Regions from separate parts of the Nesterenkonia sandarakina genome, predicted to be linked through region 1. Evidence: riboswitches for the same ligand, from Rfam matches in the RefSeq annotation. Region 1 holds a riboswitch; the other holds the start of a gene.
The links. Region 1 has a riboswitch for S-adenosylmethionine ahead of HNR11_RS05975 (flavin reductase family protein). Riboswitches for the same ligand answer to the same signal wherever they lie in the genome.
Positions count from the first base shown of each region.

Region 2: it holds a riboswitch for S-adenosylmethionine, as region 1 does, so the genes downstream of both, HNR11_RS07035 (O-acetylhomoserine aminocarboxypropyltransferase/cysteine synthase family protein) here and HNR11_RS05975 (flavin reductase family protein) in region 1, are expected to answer to the same signal.

Region 1 covers NZ_JACCFQ010000001.1:1,272,604-1,280,324, forward strand. Annotated here, with positions in the region: gene HNR11_RS05955 (arsenate reductase/protein-tyrosine-phosphatase family protein) at 388-1,032, shown strand; gene HNR11_RS05960 (CoA-binding protein) at 1,084-1,620, opposite strand; gene HNR11_RS05965 (O-acetylhomoserine aminocarboxypropyltransferase/cysteine synthase family protein) at 1,620-2,927, opposite strand; gene acs (acetate--CoA ligase) at 2,924-4,948, opposite strand; gene HNR11_RS05975 (flavin reductase family protein) at 5,003-5,533, opposite strand; SAM riboswitch class I at 5,542-5,628, opposite strand; SAM riboswitch class I at 5,879-5,965, shown strand; gene HNR11_RS05980 (acyl-CoA dehydrogenase family protein) at 5,971-7,248, shown strand; gene HNR11_RS05985 (LLM class flavin-dependent oxidoreductase) at 7,427-7,721, shown strand, end outside.
Region 2 covers NZ_JACCFQ010000001.1:1,512,681-1,520,401, reverse strand. Annotated here, with positions in the region: gene HNR11_RS07050 (amidase family protein) at 1-1,058, opposite strand, end outside; gene HNR11_RS07045 (acetamidase/formamidase family protein) at 1,148-2,287, opposite strand; gene metX (homoserine O-acetyltransferase MetX) at 2,463-3,593, opposite strand; gene HNR11_RS07035 (O-acetylhomoserine aminocarboxypropyltransferase/cysteine synthase family protein) at 3,609-5,045, opposite strand; SAM riboswitch class IV at 5,177-5,310, opposite strand; gene HNR11_RS07030 (hypothetical protein) at 5,483-5,914, shown strand; gene HNR11_RS07025 (hypothetical protein) at 5,976-6,242, shown strand; partial or broken gene HNR11_RS14355 (CBS domain-containing protein) at 6,535-6,687, shown strand; gene HNR11_RS14020 (hypothetical protein) at 6,748-6,966, shown strand; gene HNR11_RS07015 (CBS domain-containing protein) at 7,197-7,640, shown strand; gene HNR11_RS07010 (hypothetical protein) at 7,721-7,721, opposite strand, start outside.

The DNA of each region.
Region 1 (7,721 bases):
TCTCCACCGAGGCGGCGCAGGAGAACGGCATCGGCGTGACTAGAGGCGATGACTATCAAGACCTCCACGTCGGTGGCGCGGGGGAGGTGATGGCGCGGTTGCGGATCCTCAGGGACCTCAGTGCCTCCCGCTGCCCTGGTGGGCGCTCGTGCTCGGCCTCGCGCTGCTTCTGCAGATGATCTGTCTCTCAAGGGCCAAGGGACGGGAAAAACCTGGCGCAGTGGCGATCAGAGATTCTTCACACTGACTCCACTCTTTTTCGCGAAGACCTCTATTCGATGTGAAGTCTGCACCGTAATCTGATTCACACGCGCTTGTTTCTATGAAGAGGGGTCTCTCAATGGAACATCACCGTCACCCGCGGGCTCCGAGAAGGCGTGAGCCCAGATGAGGACCGAGGCTGCCAGCACCTTCAACATCTTGGTGGTCTGCACCGGGAACGTCTGTCGCTCTCCCCAGGCCGCACAGCTGCTCCAGGCCGAGGCCGAACAGGCCGGAGAACCCTGGCGCTCCACGGTGCGTATCACCAGCGCGGGGACCCGAGCCCTGGTGGGCTCGCCCATGGACGAACCCGCGGCTGCGCTGTCCAGCAAGTTCGGTGCCGCGGCCACCGAGCACACCGCCAGGCAGCTGGACACGGCGATGATCGAGGACGCCGACCTGGTGCTCTGCATGGCGCGGGAACACCGCAGCGCCGTGGTGCGCTCGGTGCCGCGGGCCTCGCGGAGGACGTTTCTGCTGACCGAGTTCGTCGACCTCCTTCAAGGCCTCCGAGAAGCCTCTGGCCGACAGCCTGAGTCCCTGCAGCCGGTCGGCGCGCCGGCGGAACTGGCAGACCAGCTGCGCCGAGGGGTGGAACGAGTCGCCGCCCAGCGCGGGATGATCCCACCCCGAGACCCGGAGACCGTCGACGTGGTCGATCCCTACCAGCGCAGCCCCAAGATCTACCGGGAATCCGCGGAACAGGTCCGTGCGGCCATCGCTGGGATCCATCGGTCCCTGCACGCACTCACCCGGGGCGTGGCCAGATAGCCACACCCCGCGGCCGGTGCGCCGGGGCCGGTGTGCCCGGGCCGCGCACGCTCAGTGGTCCAGGATCTGCCGCTTCGCGGAGATGACGCCGGTGTTGAAGCCTGAGAGGTGCAGGTTGCCGTGGAAGCGGCCGTGCTCGATCTTGATGCAACGGTTCTGCACCGCGTTGAGCCCCGCGTCCTGGGCCAGCTGCATGGCTGACTCGGATTCGATCCCCAGCTGCGCCCAGATGGTCTTCGCGCCGATCTCAGCCGCCTCCTCCGCGATCCCGGGGACGTCCTCGGCGCGACGGAAGATGTCCACGATGTCGGGGACCTCCGGGAGGTCCTTCAACGAGGCGTAGACCGGCTGACCCAGCACCTCCTTGAGCCGCGGGTTCACGAAGTAGACCGTGTAGCTCGAAGAGCTCAGCAGATAGGTGGCTACGAAGTAGCTGGCCCGGGCTGGCTTGTCCGACATGCCCACGATCGCCACAGACTTCGCGCTGCGCAGCAGCTGCAGCCGGCGGGAGGGCGACGGCGCCTCCCAGCGCCCATGGGGATGTTCGGCCGTGGCGTCGTCGTCGTGCTGCAATGTCTGCTCGCTCATCACTTGTCTCCTTCGACTGCGGTGCTCAGCGCCGTCTCCAGCGCCTGGTCAAGGTCCCAGATGATGTCATCCACATCCTCGATCCCCACCGAGATGCGGATCAGATCCTCCGGGATCCCGGCCGCGCTCATCTGCTCCGGGGAGAGCTGCTGGTGGGTGGTGGATCCCGGATGCAGGATCAGGGTGCGCACATCTCCCACATTGGCCAGGTGGCTGGCCAGCTGCAGAGACTCGATGAACCGGGCCCCGGCCTCGCGGCCCCCGCGGATCCCGAAGCTGAACACCGAACCGACGCCCTTGGGCAGCATCTCCTTGGCCCGGTCGTGATCGGCATGGGAGGGCAGCCCGGCGTAGTTCACGTAGTCCACGCGGTCATCGGCCTCGAGCCACTCTGCGACCTTCTGGGCATTGGCCACATGCTCATCGATCCGCTGCGGCAGCGTCTCGATGCCCTGGATCAGGTTGAACGCCGCCTGCGGGCCCAGCGAGGGCCCGATGTCGCGCAGCTGCTCGGCGCGCAGCTTGGTCAGGAACCCGTACTCCCCGAAGTTGCCCCACCAGGAGAGCCCGCCGTAGGAGGCCACCGGTTCGGTCATCGCAGGGAAGTTCCCGTTGTCCCAGGGGAACGTCCCGGACTCCACGACCACCCCGCCCAGCGTGGTGCCGTGGCCGCCCATGAACTTGGTGACCGAGTGGATCACGATGTCCGCGCCGTGTTCGAAGGGACGGATCAGGTACGGGGTGGTCAAGGTTGAGTCCACCACCAGCGGCACGCCGTGCTTATGCGCGACCTCGGAGAGTCCGCGCAGGTCAGCGATGTCCGAGCTGGGGTTCGCGACCACCTCGGTGTAGAGAACCTTGGTGTTCTCCTGCATCGCGGCCTCGTAGTCCGCCGGCTCCAGGGAGTCCACGAAGGTGGTCTCGATCCCGAACCGGCGCAGCGTGACGTCGAGCTGGGTGATGGTGCCGCCGTAGAGCTTGGAGCTGGCCACGATGTGGTCCCCGGATCCGCAGAGCGCGGCGAAGACCAGGAACTCGGCGCTCATCCCGGAGGCGGTGGCCACCGCACCGATGCCGCCCTCCAGGGAGGCTACCCGCTCCTCCAGCGCCGAGACCGTGGGGTTGCCGATCCGGGAGTAGATGTTCCCGTACTTCTGCAGCGCGAAGAGGTTCGCGGCGTCGTCGGTGTCCTTGAACACGAAGGAGGTGGACTGGTGGATGGGCACGGCACGCGATCCATAGACGGCATCGGGGACGGCCCCGGCGTGCAGGGCGCGGGTGCGGAAGCCGAACTGGCGATCGCTCATGTAGCTACCTCTTCTCTCCTCGGCGCGGTTCCGCGCCGTTGGCAGATCTCTTCGATTCTCGGGACACAGGGTTCATTCTGCAGGCTCGTGGTGTCTCCCAGGGTCTCCCCGTCATGGAGCTGGGTCAGCAGCCGGCGCATGATCTTCCCGGAGCGGGTCTTGGGGACCTCCGGAACCGGGATGACGGTGCGCGGCTTCGCGACCGGGCCGATCACCTCGCCCACGTGGTGGCGCAGCACGCGCAGCAGCTCCGCCTCGGACTCACTGCCCGTGCCTCCGGCGGAGTCCAGACGCTGTTGTGCGGCGGTGGTCAGCACGGTGAAGGCGACGGCTGCGTGTCCGGTCATGGGGTCGAAGACCGGGCAGACCCCGGCCTCGACCACGTCCGGGTGGGAGACCAGCGCGGATTCGATCTCGATGGTGGAGAGTCGGTGACCGGAGATGTTGATGACGTCATCGATCCGGCCCAGGATCCAGATGTCCCCGTCGGCGTCCTTCCGCGCCCCGTCCCCGGCGAGGAACCAGCCCTGCTGCGCGTACTTCTCCCAGTAGGAGCTGAAGTAGCGTTCCGGGTCTCCCCAGACGGTCCGCGCCATCGAGGGCCCGGTGTGGGTGAGCACGATGTTTCCCTGCTCCCCGCTGGGCACCGAGTCGCCCGCCTCGTCGACGACGGCGGCGCCCCAGCCGGGCAGCTCGCGGGTCGCCGCTCCGGGCTTGAACCTGGAATCTTCCGGGCGCGGGGAGAGCACCGTGGACCCGGATTCGGACTGCCACCAGGTGTCCACCATGGGCAGGGCAGGCTGGCCGGCGTCGTCGGTGGTGTCCCGGCCGATCTCGCGGCGGATCCAGTGCCAGGCCTCCGGGTTCACGGCCTCGCCCACGGTGCCGGCGAGCCGGATGGAGGAGAGGTCATAGTGTGCCGGGACGCCGTCGGGGAACCAGCCCATGAGTGAGCGGACCAGGGTCGGCGCGGTGTAGTAGGTGGTGACCTTGTGGCGTTCGATGATCTCGAAGTGCCGGCCCTCATGCGGGGTGTTCGGGGTGCCTTCAAAGATCACCTGGGTGGCCCCGGCCGCCAGGGGCCCGTAGATCTCATAGGTGTGTGCGGTGACCCAGGCCAGGTCGGCGGTGCACCAGTGGACGTCCTGCGTGCGCCGGGCCGGATCCGGGTGGGCGAAGAGCCGCAGATAGGTGTAGAGCGCGCCGGTGAGGTAGCCCCCGGTGGTATGCACCAGGCCCTTGGGCTTGCCGGTGGTCCCGGAGGTGTACATGATGAACAGCTCGGTCTCGGCGTCGAAGAACTCCGGGGTGTGCTCGGTGGAGGCGGTCTCCACCACCTCGTGCCACCAGAGGTCCCGTCCGGGGGTCCACTCCACGTCCGAGTCGGTGCGGTTGATCACCAGGACGTGTTCCAGGTTGCCGCCGTGTGCAGCGCCCGCCTCGGCGACGGCGGCATCAGCGTTGGCCTTCACCGGCACGGCCTTGCCGCGGCGGAACTGGCCATCTGTGGTGACCAGCAGCTTCGCCCCGGTGTCCTCCACCCGGAACTTCAGCGCCTCGGCGGAGAATCCGCCGAACACCAGCGAGTGCACCGCGCCGATCCGGGCGCAGGCCAGGGTGATCACGATGGTCTCCACCAGCACCGGCAGGTAGATCACCACCCGGTCGCCACGGGTGATGCCCATCGAGGTCAGGGCGTTCGCCGCCTGGTTGACCCGGCGGCCCAGCTCCGCGTAGCTGACGTCCTCGCGGTCCCCAGGCTCGCCCTCGAAGTGCAGCGCGATCCGCTCGCCGTGCCCGGCGGCGACGTGACGGTCCACGCAGTTCACCGCCGCGTTGAGAGTCCCGCCCTGGTACCAGGCGATCTCCGGACCGCGCCGGGTGACCGGGTTCGGTGGGGTCCAGGAGTGCGTCTGGTGCCAGGGTGCGGCCCAGTCCAACAGGTTCGCCGCCGCGGACCAGAAGGCCAGGCGCTCGTCCTCGTTCTGCGGGTCCGCCCAGGCGTGCACATCGGCGCTCAGCGGGTCAGCGGGCACCGGGGTATTCGGAAGTGGGGTCACCAAAGGTCCTTCTGCTCAGCTCAGGGAGGTCAGGGTCTTGAACTCGTGCTGGTGGAAGACCAGCCCTGCAGCACCCTCGGTGAAGCCCAGGTCCAGGATCTCGAGCACGATGATGTCGTGGTCCCCGGCGCGGACCTGGTCGTAGATCCGGGTGCGCAGCCACATCGGGACGCCGTCGAGCAGCAGCGCCGAGCCCTGGAGCTGGTAGTCCACTCCGGTGAAGCGGTTCGCCCGGTCCTTCGAGGCGATCTGTCGGCACAGTCCGTTCTGGTCGCGGCCCAGCACCGAGATGCCCAGTTCGCCTCCGCTGCGCTCAAGCTTCGGCCAGGTGGAGGAGTTGTGCTGCACCGCCAGGGTGACCAGCGGCGGGTCGAGCGAGACGCCCACCGTGAAGGTGGAGGCGATGATCGCCTCGGGTGCTCCGTCCACCTCGGCGCCCACGGCGACGATTCCCTGCGGGAACTGCGCCAGGGCATGACGCAGCGCGAAGGAATCAACGCGGGACGCGGCGGTGGGGTTTTCCAGGGTGCGTGCGGGAACAGACATGCAGATCAACTCCATCGGTCCTGGCGTTAGCACCCGGCGTGTCCGGGTTGCTGCGGCGTCTCTGAGCCAGATCTCTCAGCCGCTCGGGATGGTGACGGGTCAACGCTACGCGGGCTTCCGCCGACCAGCAAGAATTGCTCGCACTGTGAGACGCCGGATGACATCCGCATCGTGGGGCAGGACTCTGGGTGTCGGATGAACACACTGTCGCCCCCGGCTGTCAGGGCGCACAGCGTTCAACGATATGCACCGCCTCCCTGATGGTCGCCGCCGCGGCGGATCGCAGGTGTGCGGCGTCGTTGCGACTTGACGGGTGCGTCCCTGCGCCGTCTATATTTAGCGTCATCACCATCCAGAGCGACTGAGGGATCTGGCCCGTCGACGTCGCAGCAACCCGGACACGCCGGGTGCTAACGCCAGAACCGATGGAGGATCGAATGAACATTCAACTGCCTGTGCCCCACGATCTGCGCGAGACCATTGCCCGTGTCGGGCTGCGCGCCCTCGACCGCGAGCGCAGCCGTGAACTGGCCCGCAGCGAGGTCAGTGACCTCGTCGTGGCCGGCATCGGTCGACTGCGTCTGCCGCGCTCGGTCGGGGGATTCGGCCTGGACTGGGTGGCCAGCACGGAGATCCTGCTGGAGCTCGCCGCCCAGGACAGCAACATCCCACAGGTGCTGCGGGGGCACTTCGCAGTGCAGGAGGACCTGCTGTGGCGGGCCGATGCCGAGTCCGATGCCGCACCCGAAGCCCGGGACCTCGTCCGGCGCTGGCTCGCGCGGATCGCGGCGGGGGAGCTGGTCGGCAACGCCTGGACCGAGCCGGGCAAGGGCGGCTTCCACCAGTCCGGCACTGTGGTCAGCGAGTCCACCGACGGGCACGTGGTCAACGGGGTGAAGTACTACACCACCGGCGCGATCTTTGCGGATTGGCTCGATGTCACCGCCAGGGACGCCGCGGGCCACGAGCTTGCGGTGCTGATGCGCCGGGACCAGCCAGGGGTGGAGATCGACGACGACTGGGACGGCTTCGGTCAGCGCACCACCGGTTCTGGCACCGCTCGGCTGAGTGACGCCGTGGTAGAGGAGGCCGAGTTGCGCGGACTGAACGATCGGTTCCCCTACCAGACCGCGCTCTACCAGCACTTCCTGCTGATCGTGCTCGCCGGGGTCTCCGAGGCCGCCGCCCGCGATGCCGCGGCATTGCTGCATGAGCGCTCGCGGACTTTCTCCCACGCCAATACCCGCACTCCGCGCACGGATCCACAGCTGCTCCAGGCTGTCGGAGAGATCGATGCGGTGGCGGCGCTGGCGCGGGCGCAGGTCCTCGCGACCGCGGCGAGCTTGGATGCCGCCTTCGCCGCTCGGAGCAGCACCGAGGACGCCCAGATCGAGGCCGCCAATGCGGTGGAGCTCGCCACCGGTCGTGCCCAGGTGGCGCTGCACCGCCCCGTGCTGGAGGCCCTCACCCGGATCTTCGATGTCCTGGGCGCCTCCGGGGTAAGCCAGTCGCGCAGCCTGGACCGGCACTGGCGCAACGCGCGGACTGTCACCAGCCACAACCCCTGGGTCTATAAGGCTCGGATCGCGGGGGACCACCGGGTCAACGGCACCGCACCGGTCAGGCTGTGGAGCGTCGGCGAGCCCGACGCTGCGCAGACGCCTTCGGCTGAGGTCCCGCCAGGCGCACCGGAGAAGGTCACACCGGGTGCCTGATCTGCCCTCCCTGGTCCGGCGCCCGGTGTAGATCCTCGAGCGCGGCCCCCACGCCCAGGCACCGATCAGCCTCTGCCCGCCGCGCCACTCCGTCAGACCGCCACTCCGCTATTTCGCCACATCACTATGACGCCACTCCGCCCCGCCCCGAACGCCCGAACCCCAAGGAGAACCACGAATGACCTACCCGAGAGCCGAATCCGGCAAGCGCGAGATCCTCTTCAACGCCTTCGACATGAACTGCGTGGTGCACCAGTCCCCGGGCCTGTGGCGGCACCCGGAAGACCGCGCCCGGGAGTACAACACCATCGGGTACTGGACCGAAGTGGCGCAGATCCTGGAACGCGGACTCTTCGACGGCCTGTTCATCGCCGATGTGCTGGGCCCCTATGACGTCTTCGGCTCGAACCCGGAGGCCGCGCTGCGCTCCGGGGCGCAGATCCCGCTGCAAGATCCGTTCCTTCTGGTCTCCG
Region 2 (7,721 bases), 240 kb from region 1:
GGCACGGCGAGTATCCCGTCCCCGACCCAGCCGCGGACGACCCGGCGCGCTCCCGCGGCCAGCGCCCGGGCCTGCATCTCCTGATCCGCAGTGAGCTCACTGGCCATGCGGAACCGGGCTCCGACGTCGGAGGCCATCGCCTCCCAGTGGTCGGTGATCCATGCGCCGTGGTTCGCCCAGGCCTCGCGGAACTGGATGATCCGGAAGGCCTCGAACCAGGCGGCGTGCATCTCCGGGGAGACACCGTCGAGCTCTTCGCACGGGGCACCTGCGCCCTCCTGGGCCTGGAGCGCTCCGCGCACCGCTGCGGTGACCTCCGGCTGCACCTGGTCGAACAGACTCGGGATGACTTTCAGGACAGGCTCGGAGGCAAGCTCCGGCTCCTCCGCCGGCGATGTGCCCGCCGCGCCTGCAGCATCGGTGGCCGCTTCTGTTGCCGCTCCAGCAGCGCCGGTCGCGGTGCCAGCCTGGGCGCCCGTCGCTGGGTCAGCCGTGGTCAGCAGCACCTGCGCGACGGCGGCGAGGGTGTCCGCGTCTCGAGTCATCCAGCCCACCGTGTCGAAGCTCTGCGCCAGTGGCATCAGTCCGTCGCGGGAGACGGCGCCGTGGGTGCTGCGCAGACCCCAGAGCCCCTGGTAGGAGGCGGGCACCCGGATGGAGCCACCGGTGTCGGTGCCCAGCCCGATGCTCGCCTGGCCCAGGGCCACTGCGGCCGCGGAGCCGGAGCTGGATCCGCCGCTGATCCGCTCCGGTGCCGCCGGATTCGGCGGCGTCCCGTAGTGCTGATTGGTCCCCGCCAGGGAGAGCGCGAACTCATCGGTCTGCGCGAGCCCGGTCAGCGACGCCCCGGCGTCGAGCAGCTGGCTCACCGCCCAAGCGGTCCTGGTCTGCGCGGGTGTGCCGGCGAGCCAGGCAGGGTTGCCGGCCCCGATCTGCTGCCCGGCGACCGCATAGAGGTCCTTCACCGCAAGGGTGTGCCCGTCCAGGTCTCCACCCCGGGTCGCGGGCAGCAGCGGGGAGCCGCTGTCACCGCCCACCCGCCAGATAGTGGCGTCCACGTGACCCTCCCCCGATCCGGTCGGAGACCCAGTGTGGACAGGCGCAGGGGCATCGTGCCCAGCGCCCGATTGACTCGGCTTCGGCGCTCTCACAGCCCCGCGAAGTCCTTGATGGAGACCTTGGCATGGACGCCCTTGACGATGTCGACCACCTGGGAGATGTTGAAGTCGGTGGCCGCGGAGAGGTAGGCGTAGGCGTGCTCGGCGTCGAGCCCCCAGCGGGCCTGAAGCAGCACGATCGCGTTGCGCACACAGTGGCGCACCGCGATGTCCAGGTCCTCATCCATCCCGGTGGGGATCAGATGGTCGCGGGTCTCCGCGATCGGTCCGATCTGTGCACCGAAGTCCTTCAGCGCCTGGTCCCGGGGGACGACGTCGAAGCGCAGTTGTCCGCGCAGCGAAGCTTCCATGGCGGTGAGTGCGACCTCGCCGTCGCCCTGTGCGAAGTGCGGGTCCCCGACGAAGGCCAGCGCGCCGGGCACCTGGACCGGGAGGTAGAGCGATGTCCCCTCGGTGAGCACCTTGATGTCGATGTTCCCGCCGTGGGCGCCGGGGGGCACCGAATGCGGCCGCACCTCGCCGGCCACTGCCACCCCGATGGTGCCGAAGAACGGTGCCAGGTCGAAGCTGAGCTGCCGCGGGGCGCCTGCTTTCGGAGCCATCCATCCGCGGGGCACACCCTCGCTGTCGGGCTCCACCGCGGCGAAGATCGACACGTTGGCCTCCCCGCGCGGGTACTCGCCGTTCAGCGCTCCCTTGCCGTGCCGGTTCGAGATGATCCCGTAGGGCACCCGGCGCTGCAGCGCCTCGATGGTGACTTTCAGCAGGTCCCCCGGCATGGCCCCCTCCACGTGGATCGGACCGGTGTTCACATGGGGTCCGTCCACGCTGGGGTCCCGGGCGTGGTCGCTGGCGGCCAGCTCGATCGCGTCGGTGAGCACCTGCTCGGCAGGGACGCCGTGACCGGCGAAATACCGAGCCGGGTCCCGTCCCTGGTCCTCCAGGATGCCTTCATGGGAGAGCGTGTCGACGACGACCTGCTCCCCGGGCCGGATGTGCAGCACCGGAGCGTCGGTGGCGCAGGGCAGCCGGCCCCAGAAGATGTTCTCCGCGGAGGCAGGGAGGTACCGCGCCCCTTCGGGCAGGTGTTCACCGGGCTGCAGGATGGGCTCGGGGCTGGACTCCCCGCGGGAAGCCGCGCGGGACGGCAGGTCGGATGGCAGGCTCATGGATCACTCTCCTCGTCCCGATCCAGTCTGCCCGACCAGGTGTTACAGCAGAATGACACACCTGGAACCGACGTTTCAGGCGCCGCTGATGCAGCGGACCCGCTGTGCCATGGGCCCAGAGGTTTCACGCACGTCGCGGGCTCAGCGGCCGCACGACCCCCACGACTGGACAGCCTCAGAGCCGGAGCGGCGTGCGGGTTCCCAGCTGCAGGGTCTCGCGCATGGCGTCGCCGAGCTGCTCGGCGCTGGTGAGGAAGCCGTCGTGACCGATCGGCGAGACGATCATGTGCACCTGATGCTCCCCGGGGATCGCGTCGGCGATCTCCTGGGACTGGGCTGGGAAGTAGAGCCGATCCGTGGTCACGGCCGCCAGGAACGGCACGGCGGTGACCCCGGCCAGCGCCTGGTCCACTCCCCCGCGGCCGCGGCCGACGTCGTGGCTCATCAGCGCCTCGGCGAGGACGATGTAGGCGTTGGGGTCGAAGCGCTTGAGCAGCTTCTCAGCCTGATGATCCAAGTAGGACTCCACCTGGTAGCGTCCGCGGCGTCGCTGGGACCAGCCGAAGGGGTCTTCGGTGCCCTGCGCGGAGCGGCCGAAGCGGACCGCGAGCTCGTACTCGGCGCGGTAGGTGATGTGTGCGATCCGGCGGGCCAGTCCGAGCCCGGCCTGTGGGGCCGGGCCGCCGTAGTAGTCTCCGCCGGCGAAGTGCGGGTCGTTCTCCACGGCCAGCACCTGGGCCTGGCCGAAGGCGATCTGTTCTGCGGTGGAGGCTGCTCCGCAAGCGAACACGGCGACGCTCCCGACCATGTCCGGGTAGGTCACGGCCCATTCCAGGGCCCGGGCACCTCCCATGGATCCGCCGATCACCGTGTGGAACTTCTCGATGCCCAGGGCCTGAGCCAGCCGGGCTTCGAGGTGCACGGAATCGCGAATGGTCACGAAGGGGAATCGGGAGCCATAGGGCTTCCCCTCGGGATCCAGGGAGGCGGGTCCGGTGGAGCCGTAGCAGCCGCCGACCATGGCTGGCGCGATGACGAACCAGCGCTCAGTGTCGATCGGGCGGCCGGGGCCGAGCAGTCCCTCCCACCATCCGGTGGAGGGGTCGGCCGCAGTGGCGGCGACGTGGGAGTCGCCGGTGAGGGCATGGGCGACCAGGATGGCGTTGCTGCCGTCCTGGTTCAACGTGCCCCAGGTCTCATAGGCGAGGGTGACTTCAGGCAGCTGCCCGCCGGCCTCGAAGGTGTACGCGCCGACCGCTGCGGTCTTCAGCGCACCGGCAGGCCTGTCCCCAAAGTCATTCAGCACCTGATCACCCTAACCTCAGACCGCAGCCGCGGTTTCTTGCTTCGTCACATTCTCAGCGGCGGTCTCCGAGGCCCCGTCGGAGGCAGCCTCCGAGGCCGCTGCTGCGGCAGCCTGGGCGGCCTTCTCGAAGCCCTGGGCCAGGTCGGCGAGGATGTCGTCGATGTGCTCCAGACCCACCGAGAGCCGGATCAGACCCGGCGTCACCCCGGCGGCGCGCTGCTCGGCGGCGCTGAGCTGACTGTGCGTGGTCGAGGCCGGGTGGATCACCAGGGAGCGGACGTCTCCGACGTTGGCCACCAGCGAGTGCAGCTCGAGTGCGTCCACGAACGCCTGCCCGGCTTGAGCCTTCGCCTCGTCGTCGTCGGCGGCCCCACCGGCGAGTTCGAAGGAGAGCACCGCCCCGGAGCCGCGCGGCAGGTACTTCTTGGCGCGTTCGAAGCAAGGGCTGGACGGCAGTCCGGAGTAGAAGACCCGGTGCACGTCCTGGCGGGCCTCGAGGTACTCGGCGACCTTCTGGGCGTTCTCCACGTGGCGCTCCACCCGCAGCGAGAGCGTCTCCAGGCCCAGGTTGATCTCGAAGGCGTTGTGTGGGGACAGCGCCGGGCCGAAGTCACGCAACAGCTGGACCCGTGCCTTGAGGATGAAGGAGAGGTTGACTCCGAAGATCCCCTCGGGCCCGAGGTCCCGGCCGAAGACCAGCCCGTGGTAGCTCTCATCCGGGGTGGAGAAGCCGGGGTAGCGATCCGGGTGGGCGAAGTAGTCGAAGCGTCCGGAGTCCACGATCACCCCGGCGATGGCGGTGCCGTGTCCGCCGAGGAACTTGGTGGCCGAGTGCACGACGACGTCGGCGCCGAAGTCGAAGGGGCGGATCAGGTACGGCGTGGTCAGGGTTGAGTCGATGATCAGCGGTGCCCCGAACTCGTGGGCCACCGAGGCGACACCTTCGATGTCGAGCACGTCTCCGCGCGGGTTCGCCACCGCCTCGCCGAAGAAGGCCACCGTGTTCTCCCGGGTGGCGGCCCGCCAGGACTCGAGGTCATCGGGGTCCTCCACGAAGGAGACCTCGATGCCGAACTTGGGCAGGGTGTGCTTGAACAGGTTCTGCGTGCCGCCGTAGAGCGTGGGCGAGGCGACGATGTGGCTGCCGGCGTGGGCGATGTTCAGCAGCGCCAGTGAGGTGGCGGCCTGCCCGGAGCCGACGGCGAGCGCCCCGACGCCACCTTCCAGGGCGGCGATCTTGTCCTCCACCGCCTGGACGGTGGGGTTGCCGATCCGAGAGTAGATCGGGGCGATCTCTTCGAGCCCGAAGCGTCGCGCCGCGGCGGCGGTGTCGGGGAAGACGAAGGAGGTGGTCTGCTGGATCGGCAGCGCCCGTGCACCGGTGACCGGGTCCGGGGCTGTGCCGGCGTGGATCTGCTGGGTCTCGAACTGCCAGGTGTTCTCGTGGCTCAAAGGATTCTCCGTTCAATGCGGCCCCGGAACGGGACCGAATCTGAACCTCGCTACCGGTGAGCGTGTCTCCGGCGTCGAATCCTGTACGGCCCTGTCCTGAGGACTGGGGTGAAGGGCCCGCACTGGTGTGTGGCCCGCGCTTGCCACGGCCAGTCGATGAACCTTGTCGAGGACTGCCGCAGCCAGGTCGTCACCCGGGGCACCCCACCGCGAACTGGAGGGTTGCCGGCCAGCAAACCGGGGTTTTGCGCTGGCACTCTTGACCTATGGATAAGTCTGCATCGCGGAATGCCCGCGTGCAAGTGCTGGCCACGCCGACAGGTCGCAGTTCGTCATCCTGCGACCGGTTGGGCGGAAGATCGTAGAGCTGTTGATCTTTCGTGGCGCTGAAGCTCTACGATCTTCCACAGCGCCACGATTTCTGCAAACGTGGGGGCATGGGACGACTCACCCGGTTCCCGCGAACGTTCGGCGCGGTGGTCCTCCTCGGCGCGCTCCCGGCGGCCGTCAGCGGGTGCACCACTGACGTGCAGGACCCGGAGGCCCCCGCCGGGGTGCCGAACCGGGTGGTTCAGGAGTCGGGCGGAGCCGACGCGGCGCTGGAGGGCCGGGTCGCCGAGATCGGCGGCTGCTTCTATATCGAGAGTCGGCACGCTGAAGCGGCGCTCACCCTCGCAGTGTTCCCCGCCCACGAGGTTGAAGCGGACGACGACGGCGACGGATTCACCTTCCTGGAACAGGATTACTCCGATGGTGATGACATCACGGTGGGAGGAAGCATGGCCGGGCCGACCATCCACGCGGTCCCCGAGGAATGCGACGACGAGGTCCCACAATGGCTCGTCTCGCCGTCCACCCCGGCTCCGTGAGAGCCCAGAGATGTAGGGTGAATTGCTGGAAAGCACCCCACAGCTACGGAACCGATGATTCATGATTTCTGCGATGGCCTCCGCGTTCACCGGCATGAATCCGATGCTGTCTGGATCCTGGATCTCCCTCGCCTGGTGGGTCATACCGATCGTTCACGCGGGCCTGATCATCTGGGCCATCGTGGAGCTCACGAGGAACCGGAGCCTTGATCTCGCACGAAAGATCGCGTTCGCGGTCCTGATCGTGCTCGCACCCTTCGTCGGGTCCATCCTGACCATAGTGCTGGTGCGGAGCCATGCCAGATCGGAACCTGCCCGAAGGACATGAAGCTTGCCGCGCACTCCGCGGTGTTAATGGCAGAGACCGAGCTGAACCAGGTGCCGCCTCGAGGGCTCGTCCGGGCCAGCCAGGAACTCAGTCGATAGTTTCCGAACGCCCAGATCACTCGGGTACGCTGAACTCATAGCTCAAGCAGCGGGCTCTTGGATCAATTTTCAAGGGGTGGCTTCTTGCAGCGCTTCTCTTTTCTCGACACCGCTGGACAGTCCACCTCCGGTGCTTCTTGGCTCACCGTCTTCAGCGAGCCGCTTGCACCCGAGCCCCTCTGGAGCGCCGCTTGATGCAGGTTCGAGAGCTCATGTCCGTTGCTCCGCGGAGCGTCTGGGTGACCCAGTCTCTGCCCGACGCCGTCAGCCTGTTCGATCACCAGAACCCAGCGGTAGTCGTCGTCGATCTGCGCGAGAAACCAGTGGGCGTGATCACCAAGGCAGCGATTTCCCACGCAGCCGCGAGGAACCCCGGCCGGTGGACACGCATGAGGTGTGCGCACTTGATGGACCCCCTCACGTGCCGGCTGCGCGCAGAGGACTCACTCGAGGAAGCACTGGCCCACTACCGCGGCTGCGGACCGCGACCCCTGTTGGTCTTCGACGGAGACGACCTCATCGGCGTGCTCTACCCGGAGTACGTCCTCGCCGCGACCCCGGCATCTGACAGGCCCCCACCTCCCGCCGGGATTCCAGGCACCGGCTCCTCGACCGAGAGGCTCTGACTCCGGCCACCACACGCGGACTCCACCCGGTGTTCTGTCCTGGCTCCCGACGCTCTGGCGTGAGTGCCTGAGGCAGCCCCACCCCGTTGGCCCGCCGCCTCCGGAGCAGCCCCCCGCGCCCCGCGCCCCGCGCCCCTACCGGGTCCAGTCCCATCAAACCTTGGACGGGTTGCCTAACCTGGCCCCGCGACCACCAGTGACAGACATCTTCTGAAGGAGAAACCCACATCATGGCGAACGTCGCAGACCTGATGACCCCAGACGTGCCCCGTCTCAGCACGCATTGCACGCTGGAAGACGCCACCCGGGCCTTTGCCCGTTCCCCCCTTGACGTGCTGCCGCTCTGCGACCCAGACGGCACACTGCTCGGGGTCGTGACCCAGCAGGACATCTCTCGAGCTTTCCGCTCCCTCGGAAAACTCGCGAATTCCTTGCGAGCCCAGCACCTCATGAACCCTGAAGCGCCGAGCATCAGTATCCAAGACTCGGTGGAGAAGGCCATGGCCCAGATGGCGATCCATCAGACCCAGCACCTTCCCGTCCTCGACGGGTCCACCGTCTGCGGAATGCTGTCCAGCGCGGCGATCGGTCAGGCCGACACCCGAGTCAATATCGAAGAGCTCATCGACTACGTGAAGCTCCCGACGGACCCCACCCAGGCACCGTCCTCCTAGGCGCCGCCTCCACCTGGAACCGGTTCGATAGCCGGTCGCTCACCGTCCACTATCCGGCAGGCATGAGTTCAGGCTGATCTT